2 linked regions of the Xanthobacter dioxanivorans genome follow. The protein of the gene in region 1 interacts with the protein of each later gene in a pairwise test. Links are inferred from orthologs where the notes say so. Each region holds a gene or a part of one and is shown in the gene's direction. Other genes may lie near its edges.

Region 1 (7,203 bases):
CGTGGGGTTCCTGGGGCGGATCATCTGGGCCTTCTTCGGCAATACCTATTCGCGCGAGCTGTTCACCTTCCCCTTCTGGCGGAAGAGCTTCTGGCGCGGCTTCTTCATCGAGATCAAGTGGTACGCCTTCCTCAAGCCACGGCCGCTGAAGTTCATGGGTCACAATCCGCTGGCCCAGGTCTTCATGTTCTTCGTGATGGTGCTGGGTCTGGCATTCATGATCGTCACCGGCTTCGCCCTCTATTCGGAGGGCACGGGCCTGGGATCGTGGCAGGACAAGCTGTTCGGCTGGGTCATCCCGCTTCTGGGCGGCTCCATGCAGGTGCACACGCTGCATCATCTCGGCATGTGGGTGATCATCCTGTTCGTGATCATCCACGTCTATTCGGTGATCCGGGAGGACATCATGTCCCGGCAGTCCATGGTCTCCGCCATGACCAACGGCTACCGAACCTTCCGCGACGACGATCCGGCGTGAGAGCGGCGCGGGAGGGGCTCCCCCTTCCGCCGTCAGGCCGGGCACGGGGTTTCCCTCGGACGGACGACAGGAAAGGGCGCGGCGCCGGCCGCGCCCTTTTTCCTTGGGCCACCCTCCCCGCTTCCGCGTCACGCAGGCGGTATGCGAGCCCGGCGGGACGTCCCCGGAAGAGCCGCGGGCGAGGCCGCCGCCCCTCCGAAACCCGCATGGCGGGTGTGCGCGAAGCCGGGGTGAAACGGTTGGAAATGCCTTCCATCATCCGGAAAGCGGAAATTCAGATTCCAAATTCTGGATGAAAAGGACACACTCCTTTCATTCGACGCCATCCCGCCACGTTCGAGGTATGCAGCGGCCACGATCCGAATCAACACTTTGGCCGGCTCTGCACCCTGCTGGCACGCTCCTTGAATTGGAGGAACTCGAAATCAGACGGCGGCAGACCGTCGCGGGAGGCCGTGTTCGAGGAGGGACGCGTCGCATGGACGACGAACGGAAAGCTGCGCCCGATCAGCCGCGCATCCTGGTGCTCGGCATCGGCAACATCCTGTGGGCCGACGAGGGCTTCGGCGTCCGCGTGCTGGAGACGCTCGACGCCTCGCACGCCTTCGCGGACACCGTCACGTTGCTCGACGGCGGCACCCAGGGCCTCTACCTCCTGCCCTATTTGGAAGAGGCCGACGGCGTCATCATCGTCGATGCGGTGGATTACGGCCTCGTCCCCGGCACCCTGCACATCCTCGCCGATGCCGAGGTGCCCGCCGTGCTCGCCGCCCGCAAGGTGAGCCTGCACCAGACCGGCTTCCAGGAGATCCTCGGCCTCCTCGCGCTGCGCGGGAAGACTCCCGCCCGCATCGTGCTGGTGGGCGTGCAGCCGCAATTGCTGGACGATTACGGCGGCGGCCTCACCGCCACCATTGCCGCGCAGGTGCCCGCCGCCGCGCGCAAGGTGCTCGACATCCTCGCGGCCGAGTTCGGCATCGTTCCCGCCCCGCGCGCCGGGGAGGGCACCCTCGTCACCCCCGCCGTCGCCCGCGACGCCTACGAGACCGAGCGCCCCAGCGCCGAGGCGGCCTGCCGCATCGGCGACCCGCGCGTGCTCGCCGCGGCGCGGAGCTGAGCCATGTGCCTCGGCCTTCCCATGCGCGTCGATGAGGTGGACGGCACCTTCGCCCTGTGCACCGCCGACGGCCGCGCCGAGCGGGTGGACCTCGCTCTGGTGCCCGATGCCGTGCCCGGCGACCACGTGCTGGTGTTCCAGGGCACCGCCCGCCGCCGCATGGATGCGCAGGAGGCCCGCCTCGTCACCGAGGCCTTGGCCGGGATCGCCGCCATCATGGCGGGGCAGGCCGATGCCGGCCTCGTCGACCGCGCCTTCGCCGACCTCGCCAATCGCGAGCCCACCTTGCCGCCCCATCTCGCCGCGGCCTTCGCCGCCGGCCGAAAGGAAGCCTGATGCCCGAGGCCGCCGCCCCCGATCTCGCCACCGGTCCTGCCCCCGCGCTCGATCCCAAGCTGCACCCGCTGGTGCGCCGCCTCGTCGCCGAGCGCGGCTGGCCCTATGTGGAGGTGCTGGAGGACGCGGCGCGGCTCGATGCCCGCGACCACTTCCTGTTCCTGCCCGCCCACGGCAAGGCGCACCTGGAGAGCCCGGACATCGCCGTGGTGCTGCCCGAGCTGGTGAAGGCCCTGGGCGGCGACGCGGTCATCGGCGGCGCCGTGGCCGGGCCGAAGGCGGAAGCGGCCCTGCGCGAGGCGCTGAGCCTCGCTCTTCCCGCCATCGTGGTGGTCCGGGCCAGCGCGCCGGTGGGCGCCGTCGCCCGCATGCGCGACTGGGACGAATATCTCGAACGCCTCGGCGCCCTGCTCAAGACCCCCTCCGCCGCCACCCACTGAGGCCTGCCCCATGTCCTCGAGCCCCTTCGCCACCCAGCCCCCCACCGGCTTCGGCCCCGGCAGCCAGCCCGGCACCGACGAGGAGGGGCTCGCCTATCTTCCCTTGCCCTCGGGCATGCGCACCTTCGAGGCGCATCTGCCGGAGGTGGAGGACAAGGACCGCTTCGCCCCCGCCTTCCTGGTGCTGGAGGAGGTGATCGCGGCGCTGGAGGCGTGGACGCCCGGCGCCTGCCTGCCCATCTCCCTGTCCCACCTCGACCCCGCCAACCTCGCTTTGGTGGACGAGGCCATGGGCGAGGGCGAGGTGGCGGTGATGGTCGCCGGCCTCGGCGACATGCGCGCCATCGAGATCCAGGAAGCCACCTTCGCCGGGGTGTGGCGCCTGCGCGGCGGCGCCGGCACCGAGCGCATCGAGGTCGCCGCCTTCCCGCGCGGCGCGCTGGTGCGGGCCTTCGGGGCCGCCACCGGCATCGACCTTTCCGGGCTCGACGCGCCCGCCCCCGGCATCTTCAACGCCCCGGCTTTGCTGGTGGAGATCGAGGACCGCTCCCGCACCCGCGCGGCGGGGGACCCGCCCCACGTCATCAACCTCTCCCTTTTGCCGCACACGCCGGAAGACCTCGCCATGCTCGACGCGCGGCTGGGCACGGGGGCGACCACCGTGCTGTCGCGCGGCTACGGCAACTGCCGCATCGACGCCACCGCCACCAGGAACGTGTGGCGGGTGCGCTTCTACAATTCACAGGACATGCTCATCCTCGACACCATCGAGGTCTCCGACGTGCCCGAGGTGGCCTGCGCCGCGCGCGAGGACATCACCGATTCCGCCGAGCGCCTCACCGAGGTGCTGGCGGCCATGCGGTGAGCGCCATGGCAACCGACCTGCACGCCTTCTTCGAAGGCTCCTATCTGGGCGACCGGGCGCGGCTTGCCCCCACCGCGCGCCTGGAATGCAAGATCTGCTGGCACGTCTACGACCCCGCCGAGGGCTGCGAGACGTGGCAGGTCCCCGCCGGCACCCCGTTCAACGCCTTGCCCGACCACTGGCGCTGCCCGGTGTGCGACGGCGCGCGCGAGCAGTTCATGGTGCTGGACGGCGGCGCCCCGGACCTTCCCGCCGTGGCCCGCGCCGCCCCCGTCGATCCGCATCTCGAAGCCCAGCTCAAGGACATGCCGGGCGTATTCGAGGCCACCTTCCGCGAGATCCACTCGGGCAAGATGAAGGGCGTGCCCTTCGTCAACGAGACGCTGGGGGTGAAGGCGCTGGGCTTCCGGATCCACGAGGGCCGGGTGCTGGGGGTGCTGGTGACGCCGTGGTTCATGAACCTGGTGCTGCTGCCGGGGGCGGACGACGACTGGTCCGGCCTGCGCACCGGCGACAAGGAGCTGATCGACTTCCCGTCCGGCGCTTATGAATTCCTCGCCGCCACCCGGCCGGAGACGGGCCCCTACAAGGCCTGCTCCCTGTTCTCGCCCATGTTCGACTTCTCCTCCATGCTGCAGGCGGTGGAGACCGCCGAGGCGGTGCTGCCGGCGCTGCTCGATCCCGCCAACCGGGAGGACGGCACCCGCTCCGCCGAGATCCGCCGCCGGGCGGAGGCGGAAGCCGCAGCTCTCGCGGCAGCGGAAGAAGCGGCGGCAGCGGCGGCGACGGCGCCCCACCCGGCCGCGCCGGTGGAGATGTCGCGCCGCGCGGTGTTCCTCGGCCCGCGCGCCGACGGGGCGCAGGGGAACGTCCTGGCGGCCCAGCCGGATGGTGCCGCATGATCCACGCCCCCGTCACCCTGCGCCGCCTGACCCTCGCGCCCGATGCGCGCGGGGCGGGCTGGCGCGTCACGCGGGAGACGGGACCCGACCCGGCGCAGGCCCTCGTGGGCCGCACGCCGCAGGAGGCGGGGCGGCTCGCCCCCCTCGTCTTCAATTTGTGCGGCGCCGCCCACGGCCATGCCGCCGCCGCGGCGCTGGGCCTGCCGGCTCAGTCCGATGCGGCGGCCATGGCGCGGGAGAGCGTGCGCGACCACGCCCTCGCCATCCTCCACGCCTGGCCCGCCGCCCTCGGCGCGAGCCCGGACCGCGAGACGCTGCGGCTCCTGGCCCGGCCGGACGGCGATCGCGCCTTCGCCACGGCGCTGGTGGGGGATGGAAGCGATCTGTCCGGCTTCTCCCTCGCCGGCCTGGAGGCGTGGCTACACGCCGCCCCCACCGGCACCGCCCGCCTGCTGGCCCGCATCCGCCATGAGGTGGACCCGGCGCAGGGCCGCGCCGGACTGCCGGAGCTGACGGAGCAGGATGTGGCGGACGCCCTTGCCGGCCTCACCTCTCCCCTTGCGGGAGAGGGTGCCGCGCGGCGCGCGGTGGGTGAGGGGGTCGGCACCGCCCGACAGGGGGCGGCGGGCGCCGCGAGGCTGTGCCACCCCTCACCCCTGCCCTCTCCCACAAGGGGAGAGGGGGTCGAGCGCTCGGGAACGGGAAGGCCTGCCGCCGCCTCCGTGCTCCGCGAGACCCAACTGCGGGAGACCTCGGCGCTCGGCCGCGTCGGCCGCACCCCGCTCCTCGCCGCCCTTCTCGCGGCGGAAGGGCCGAGCCTGTTCGTGCGGTTGATCGCCCGGCTGGTGGACTGCCTCGCGGCGCTGCGGCCGGCCGGCGCGGGCCTGCCGGCCTTGCCCCCTCCCTTGCCTCTGGCCTGGGCCTCGCCCCGGCCGCGCGGGGGCTGCTCGGCCACGGGGCGCGGGTGGAAGGCGGGCGCGTCGCCGCCTACCGCATCCTCTCCCCCAGCGCCTGGAACCTCGCCCCCGGCGGCCTCCTGGACCGCGCCTTCGCCGCTCTGGCACCCGGCCCGGACGCGCGCCGCCTTGCGCCGCTGCTCATCTCGGCCCTCAATCCCTGCGTACCCGTCTCGCTCGCCTTCGCGGAGGATTTCGCCCATGCATGAGATGGCCGTCTGCGAGAGCCTGCTCACCGCCATGGAAGAGGCGGCGAAGGCGCAGAACTTCTCCCGCGTCACCCGCGTGCGGCTCGCCGTCGGCCGCTTCGCCGGCATCGAGGTGGAGGCGCTGCGCTTCGGCTTCGACGTGGTGATGCGCGGCTCGCTGGCCGAGGGCGCGGAACTGGTGGTGCTGGACGAGGACGGCACCGCCTGGTGCTTCGAGTGCAGCGAGACCGTGCCGCTGGACCACCGCCTCGCCCCCTGTCCGAAATGCGGCGGGGAGCGCCTCGTGCCCAATGGCGGCACGGACATGAAGATCAAAGACCTGGAGGTGATGTGATGTGCACGGTCTGCGGCTGCAGCGGCGACGGCGCCACCATTTCCGAAGCCACGAGCGGGCATGCCCACGCCCATTCGCATGCGCACGCGCATTCTCATGCCCATGGCGCGGCGCACACGCACACCCATGCGGACGGCGCCACCCACAGCCACGGGCATGATCATGACCACGGGCATCATCACCACCCGCACGACGATGCCGCCGCGGCCGGCACCCTGGACTACGGCGCCGGCCCCGCCCGCGCCCATGCGCCAGGCCTCAGCCAGGCGCGCATGGTGGAGATCGAGACCTCCATCCTCGCCAAGAACGACGATTACGCCGGCCGCAACCGCGCCCGGCTGGACGCCGCCGGCATCCTGGCGCTGAACCTTCTCTCCGGCCCCGGCGCCGGCAAGACCACCCTGCTGGTGGAGACCCTGAAGGCGCTTTCCGGCCGCTTGCCCTGCGCCGTCATCGAGGGCGACCAGCAGACCGACAACGACGCCGCGCGCATCCGCGCGGTCGGCACCCCGGCGGTGCAGATCAATACCGGCAAGGGCTGCCACCTGGACGCCCACATGGTGGGCCACGCGCTCGGGAAGCTGCCGCTTCCCCCCGGCGGCGTCCTGTTCATCGAGAACGTGGGCAACCTCGTCTGCCCCGCCGCCTTCGACCTTGGGGAGACCAAGCGCGTCACCCTGATCTCGGTGGCGGAGGGCGAGGACAAGCCGCTCAAATATCCCGACATCTTCGAGGGTGCCGACCTCGTCCTCATCACCAAGGCCGACCTGGCGCCGCACGTGGATGCGGACATGGCGACGCTGGAGGCCAACATCCGCCGCATCAACCCGACGGCGGACATCCTCACCACCTCGTCCCGCGGCGAGATCGGCCTCGCCCGCTGGATCAACTGGCTGGAAGCCGCCCGCGCCGCGCGCCTCGATGCGCTGGCGAGCGCCCGCGAGGCCGAGGCCTCTGCCCTACGCGCGGCGGCGGGAGGGACGCGATGAACCGGCGTCCCGCCATCCTCGTGGTGGACGACGAGCCGCGCTCGGTGGAGGTCATCGCCCGCGTGCTCGACGAGGAGTTCGACGTCTTCACCGCCCTCAACGCGGACGAGGCGCGACGCATCCTGGAGAACGAGTGGATCCAGGTGATCTTCTGCGACCAGCGCATGCCGCAGACCACCGGCGTCGCCCTGCTCACCGAGGCGCGCGAGCGCTGGCCGGACATATTGCGCATCATCGTCACCGGCTACACCGAGCCGGCGGACATGATCGGCGCCATCAACGAGGCCGGCATCTACCAGTTCATCCCCAAGCCCTGGCATCCGGACCAGCTGCTGCTGGCGGCGCGCAACGCCGCGCACCTGTTCCAGCTCCAGCGCGACCACGAGCGCCTCAACCTGGAAATGAAGCTCACCGCCCCCACCGCCGAGGCCCGCCTCGGCGCGCTCGAGGCGCGGGTGAAGCAGAACTTCCACTTCGACACGCTGATCCGCGCCCCCGGCAGCCCGCTGTCCGACCTGTGCCTGCGCGCGGCGCAGGTGGCCACCTTCGACGTGCCGGTTCTGGTGCATGGCGAGAC
Region 2 (6,048 bases), 680 kb from region 1 along the record:
CAGCCTCGATCATGCGCTGTGGTTTCACCGCCGCTTTCGCGCCGACGAGTGGCTGCTCTACGTGCAGGAGAGCCCCGCGGCGTTCGCAGGGCGGGGTTTCTGCCGCGGGGAGCTGTTCACCCGCGACGGACTTCTGGTCGCCTCGGCGGCGCAGGAGGGGCTGATGCGACCGGTAACGCCCCGATAATCGCGGGCATCCCTACTTCCGCACCATCCCCAACCCCCGCCATGCACAGACCTGAGTTATAAATAGGCTTAGAAGCTAAAAATTAGGCAGCAAAAGCGGCGATCGGGCGGCAAAGCCCGGCCCGCGCGCGCCGTGGCGTAAAAATATGCACGGGACTCCCACCTCCTGATCTCTTGGCACGGTAATTGATTCCAATGCCGCAGGCTTGCCAGCCGCGGCGCGGATCTCCCCGGCCCGCTCGGCGAAGCCGCCGCGAAAAAACACCGCGCGTACCCGTTCCGGGGCGGCGGCATCAGGGGACAGGGACCGATCCATGAAGATCGTCATGGCCATCATCAAGCCATTCAAGCTGGAGGAGGTGCGCGACGCCCTCACCGGTATCGGTGTGCACGGTCTGACCGTGACCGAGGTGAAGGGATACGGGCGGCAGAAGGGCCACACCGAGATCTACCGCGGTGCCGAATATGCCGTGAGCTTCCTGCCGAAGCTCAAGATCGAGGTGGCCGTGGCCGCCGATCAGGTCGCGAAGGTGGTGGAGGCGATCACCGCTTCCGCGAAGACCGGGCAGATCGGCGACGGCAAGATCTTCGTTTTCCCGATCGACCACGCCGTGCGCATCCGCACCGGCGAGACCGACGCCGACGCGCTTTGAGCCTTCCTCATTCGACGGAGCTTTCTTCCATGACGTCCAAGACGTGGTCCCGCGTGGGGATTCCCGCGCTTCTTCTGGCGACGGCGTTCGCCTTGCCAGCCTTGGCACAGACCGCCGCGCCCGCCGCCGACGCCGGCACCACGGCCGCCGCGGCCGCGGCCGCGCCCACCGTGAACAAGGGCGACGTGGCCTGGATGCTCACGTCCTCGCTGCTCGTGCTGATGATGTCGGTGCCGGGCCTGTTCCTGTTCTACGGCGGCCTGGTACGCGCCAAGAACATGCTCTCGGTGCTGATGCAGGTCGGCTACTGCGTGTGCATCGTCGGCCTCATCTGGGTGCTGTACGGCTACTCCCTCGCCTTCACCGGCGGCTCGCCCTTCATCGGCGGCTTCTCCAAGGCGTTCCTCTCGGGCGTGACCACCGACTCCCTGGCGGCCACCTTCTCGGTTGGCGTGGCAATTCCGGAACTCGTCTACATCGCGTTCCAGATGACCTTCGCCATGATCACCCCCGCCCTGATCTTCGGCGCCTTCGCGGAGCGCACCAAGTTCACCGCCGTGGTCCTGTTCGTGCCGCTGTGGGTGACCTTCGTGTACTTCCCGGTGGCCCACATGGTCTGGTACTGGGCCGGCCCTGACGCCATCGACGCGGCCGCCAAGGCGGTTGCCGCCGCCGCTGACGGCGCCGCCAAGACCGCCGCGCAGACCGCCCTCGACGCCGTCCTCGCCGATGCCGGCTACATCTTCTCCCTCGGAGCCATCGACTTCGCGGGCGGCACCGTGGTGCACATCAATGCCGGCATCGCCGGCCTGGTGGCCTGCCTGATGGTGGGCAAGCGGCTCGGCTACGGCAAGGAGGCGCTCTCGCCCCACTCGCTCACCCTCACCATGGTCGGCGCCTCCCTGCTGTGGGTCGGCTGGTTCGGCTTCAACGCCGGCTCGAACCTCGAGTCGAACGCGGTGACCGGCCTCGCCATGATGAACACGTTCATCGCCACCTGCGCCGCGGCCATCTCCTGGATGTTCGTGGAGTGGCTGGTGAAGGGCAAGCCCTCCATGCTGGGCCTGGCCTCGGGCATCGTCGCCGGCCTCGTGGCCGTCACGCCGCCGTCGGGCTTCTCCGGCATCATGGGCTCGCTGGTGCTGGGGCTGGTCGTCTCCCCGATCTGCTTCATCTTCTGCACCGCCGTGAAGAACGCGTTCGGCTATGACGACGCGCTCGACGTGTTCGGCGTGCACGGCATCGGCGGCATCGTCGGCGCCATCGCCACCGGCATCCTGGTGAACCCGGCCCTCGGCGGCACAGGCATCTTCGACTACACCATCGGCAAGGTCGCCGACTACGACATGGCCACCCAGCTGATCGCGCAGGTCAAGGGCGTGCTCATCACCGTGGCCTGGTCCGGCATCGGCACCGCGGTGATCCTGTTCGTGATCTCGGTGGTGGTGGGCCTGCGTCCCACGACCGACGTGGAGCGCGAGGGCCTCGACATCAACGAGCACGGCGAACGCGCCTACCACTCGTGAGCCTTTACCGGGGCGGCGCTGCCGCCCCGGCGATTTAAAAAAGAGGGGAACCAAGAAAGCCCCGGCACCTCGGTGCCGGGGTCTTTTTTTGCGCGCCCGGTGGCTGGCGCCTTGCAGTGCCGGAGGCCTTTTTGGCGCGCCCGGCGGCGGGCGCGCCGGCGCGGGGCTTTTTGCGCGGACGGGCCGGGGGCCGGGCGCTGCGCGGATCTGTGGGCTTTTCGCGGCCGGGGCCGCCTGCTAGAAGCCGGATCCATGTGCGGATCGTCCCATTCCGGCGGGCTTGCGCCCCGCCACGCAGCGCCCCTTGCGGCGCGAATTATCGGCCCGGCCCCCCGCCGGCGCGGCTGAGCGCGCGGGGGACGCCGGGTTCGTCCGCCTGATCCGACCTCATCCCCCGAGCGTTCCATGACCGAAAAGCCCCCGTCCGGCGCCCCGGACTATTCCAAGACCCTGTTTTTGCCCGAGACGGCGTTCCCCATGCGCGGCGGCCTGCCCCAGAAGGAGCCGGAACTGCTGGCCCGCTGGGCGCGCACCGATCTCTACGGCCGCCTGCGCGAGGCCGGACGCGGCCGCGCCCGCTTCGTGCTGCACGACGGCCCGCCTTATGCCAACGGCAACATCCATATCGGCCATGCGCTCAACAAGATCCTCAAGGACGTGGTGACGCGCTCCCAGCAGATGCTCGGCTACGACTCGAACTACGTGCCCGGCTGGGACTGCCACGGCCTGCCCATCGAGTGGAAGATCGAGGAGGAGAACTACCGCAAGAAGGGCAAGCAGAAGCCCGATTTCTCCGACGCCGCCGCCATGGTGGCCTTCCGCCAGGAATGCCGCGCCTATGCCGAGCACTGGCTCGCCGTCCAGCGCGAGGAGTTCAAGCGCCTCGGCGTGGAGGGCGACTGGGACCACCCCTACACCACCATGGCCTTCATGGCGGAAGCCCAGATCGCCCGCGAGATCATGAAGTTCGCCGAGAACGGGCTTTTGTACCGTGGCTCGAAGCCGGTCATGTGGTCCGTGGTGGAGAAGACCGCCTTGGCCGAGGCCGAGGTGGAGTACCAGGATTTTACGAGTGACACGGTTTGGGTGAAGTTTCCGGTGACCTCCGAAGGCAACCTGAGGGGCGCCTCCGTCGTCATCTGGACCACCACGCCCTGGACGCTGCCGGGCAACCGCGCCATCTCCTTCGCCTCCAAGATCTCCTACGGCCTCTACGAGGTGACCGACGCCCCCGCCGACAATTGGGCCAAGGCCGGCGACAAACTGATCCTCGCCGACAAGCTGGCCGAGGACGTGTTCAAGCAGGCCCGCGTGACCGCCTTCGAGCGCCGCAGCGACGTCCCGGCGGACGTGCTCGGCGCCCTCGTCACCGCCCACCCCCTCGCCGCCCTCGGCTACGACTTCAAGGTCCCCCTCCTCGACGGCGACCACGTCACCGACGATGCCGGCACCGGCTTCGTCCACACCGCGCCGGGCCACGGCCGCGAGGATTTCGAGATCTGGACCCAGCATCGCCGCTGGCTGGAAGAGCGCGGCATCAACCCCGCCATCCCCTACACGGTGGACGCGGACTCGTTCTACACGTCCCAGGCGCCCGGCTTCGCGGGCAAGCGCGTCATCACCGAGAAGGGCGAGAAGGGCGATGCCAACACCGCCGTCATCGACGCCCTGATCGCGGCCGGCAACCTGCTCGCCCGCGGCCGGGTGAAGCACCAGTACCCGCACTCCTGGCGCTCCAAGAAGCCGGTCATCTTCCGCAACACGCCGCAATGGTTCATCGCCATGGACCAGGACATCCGCGCGGCGGACGGCAAGGCGGCGACGCGCCCGGCGGCGCTGCCCGGCAATGCCCCCGACACCCTGCGCGCCCGCGCGCTGGCCGGCATCAAGACCGTGGAGTGGGTGCCCGCCGCCGGCGAGAACCGCATCAATGGCATGATCGAGAACCGGCCCGACTGGGTGGTCTCGCGCCAGCGCGCCTGGGGCGTGCCCATCACCGTGTTCGTGAAGGACGTCGGCGACGGCTCGGTGGAGATCCTCAAGGATGCCGAGGTCAACGCCCGCATCGCCGACGCCTTCGCGGCGGAAGGCGCCGACGCCTGGTTCAAGGAGGGCGCCCGCGAACGCTTCCTCGGCAGCCGTGCCGGCGAGGGCTGGGCCAAGGTGGACGACGTGCTGGACGTGTGGTTCGACAGTGGCTCCACCCACGCCTTCACCCTGGAGGTGCGCCCGGACCTCAAGGCGCTGCGCCCGCCCGAGGGCAATGACAAGGTGATGTATCTGGAAGGCTCGGACCAGCACCGCGGCTGGTTCCATTCCTCCCTGCTGGAGAGCTGCGGCACCCGCGGCCGCCCGCCCTACGACGTGGTCCTGACCCACGGCTTCGTGCTCGACGAGGACGGGCGCAAGATGTCCAAGTCGCTGGGCAACGTCACCGCGCCGCAGGAGGTGATCAAGCAGTCCGGCGCCGACATCCTGCGCCTGTGGGTGTGCGCCTCCGACTATGCGGACGACCTGCGCATCGGCCCGGAAATCCTGAAGACCACGGCCGACACCTACCGCAAGCTGCGCAACACCGTCCGCTGGCTGCTCGGCTCGCTGCACCATTACCGGCCTCAGGAAAAGGTCGCCTTCGCCCAGATGCCGGCGCTGGAGCGCTTCATCCTGCACCGCCTGGTGGAGCTGGACGCTGAGATCCGCGCCGCCTACCGCGCCTTCGACTACAAGAAGGTGCACGCGGCGCTGTCGTCCTTCATGACCACCGAGCTGTCGGCCTTCTATTTCGACGTGCGGAAGGACGCGCTCTACTGCGACCCCATCTCCTCGCTCACCCGGCGGGCCTGCCTGACCGTGCTCGACGAGGTGTTCGCCCGCCTCGTCACCTGGCTCGCGCCGATCCTGCCCTTCACCTGCGAGGAGGCCTGGATTGCCCGCACCGGGGACGAGGAAGGCTCCGTGCATCTCCTCCCCTTCCCCGACACGCCGGCCGCGTGGCGCGACGATGCCCTCGCCGAGCAGTGGCGCAAGGTGCGCCTGATCCGCCGCGTGGTGCTGGGCGCGCTGGAGGTGGAGCGCGCGGCCAAGCGCATGGGCTCGTCGCTGGAGGCGGCGCCCGAGGTGTACGTCACCGACGCCGCCCTCGCCGATGCCCTCGACGGGCTCGACCTCGCCGAGATCGCCATCACCAGCGCCGCGACCCTGGTGCGCGGCGAGGGACCGCAGGACGCGTTCCGCCTCCCCGACGTGCCGGGGGTGGCGGTGGTGTCCGTCCGCGCCGAGGGCAGGAAGTGCGCCCGCTCGTGGAAGATCTCCCCCGAGGTGGGCACCGATCCCGAATTCCCCGACGTGACGCCGCGCGACGCGGCGGCGCTGCGGGAATTCCATGCCGCCTGCGCGGCGGCCGAGTGAGGTGAGCGTGCAGCGCCGCCGCATCGTCTTCGGGCTTCTCGTCGCCCTCCTCGTGCTGGTGGCCGACCAGGCCACGAAGAGCCTGGTCATCGCCTGGGCGGAGCGCTGGCCGGCCCAGTTGCACCCGGTGACGCCGTTCCTGGATTTCGTCGCCCTGTGGAATTACGGCATCAGCTATGGCCTGTTTCCGCAGGGGGAGACCGGGCGCTGGGTGCTGGTGGCCATCAAGGTGGTCGCCGCCCTGCTGTTCTCGGTGTGGCTGACCCGGGCCCGCG

Evidence for each region. Proteins that work in one complex are often made in the same cells at the same time.
Region 2: the proteins of EZH22_RS05555 (region 1) and ileS interact in binary tests that used the Escherichia coli proteins (3 or more experiments, as listed by UniProt). The link is inferred for Xanthobacter dioxanivorans from one-to-one orthologs.

What each region holds. Positions count from the first base shown.
Region 1 is NZ_CP063362.1:1,164,348-1,171,550, forward strand. What follows is about bases 1-2,775. They hold EZH22_RS05555 (HyaD/HybD family hydrogenase maturation endopeptidase), read left to right. Parts: upstream 1-956; coding sequence 957-1,595; downstream 1,596-2,775. Other genes in these bases: cybH (Ni/Fe-hydrogenase, b-type cytochrome subunit), read left to right, coding at 1-478; EZH22_RS05560 (HypC/HybG/HupF family hydrogenase formation chaperone), read left to right, coding at 1,599-1,931; EZH22_RS05565 (thioredoxin domain-containing protein), read left to right, coding at 1,931-2,371; EZH22_RS05570 (hydrogenase expression/formation protein), read left to right, coding at 2,382-2,775. Outside these bases: more of EZH22_RS05570, read left to right, coding at 2,776-3,236; EZH22_RS05575 ([NiFe]-hydrogenase assembly chaperone HybE), read left to right, coding at 3,242-4,138; EZH22_RS32795 (hypothetical protein), read right to left, coding at 4,558-4,785; EZH22_RS32800 (nickel-dependent hydrogenase large subunit), read left to right, coding at 4,779-5,303; hydrogenase maturation nickel metallochaperone HypA, read left to right, coding at 5,296-5,637; hydrogenase nickel incorporation protein HypB, read left to right, coding at 5,637-6,626; EZH22_RS05600 (sigma-54-dependent transcriptional regulator), read left to right, coding at 6,623-7,203.
Region 2 is NZ_CP063362.1:1,839,453-1,845,500, reverse strand. The notes cover bases 2,385-5,973. They hold ileS (isoleucine--tRNA ligase), read left to right. Parts: upstream 2,385-2,770; coding sequence 2,771-5,773; downstream 5,774-5,973. Other genes in these bases: lspA (signal peptidase II), read left to right, coding at 5,781-5,973. Also shown: tesB (acyl-CoA thioesterase II), read left to right, coding at 1-187; EZH22_RS08725 (hypothetical protein), read right to left, coding at 263-514; EZH22_RS08720 (P-II family nitrogen regulator), read left to right, coding at 501-839; EZH22_RS08715 (ammonium transporter), read left to right, coding at 869-2,365; more of lspA, read left to right, coding at 5,974-6,048. UniProt on the Escherichia coli protein: Catalyzes the attachment of isoleucine to tRNA(Ile). As IleRS can inadvertently accommodate and process structurally similar amino acids such as valine, to avoid such errors it has two additional distinct tRNA(Ile)-dependent editing activities.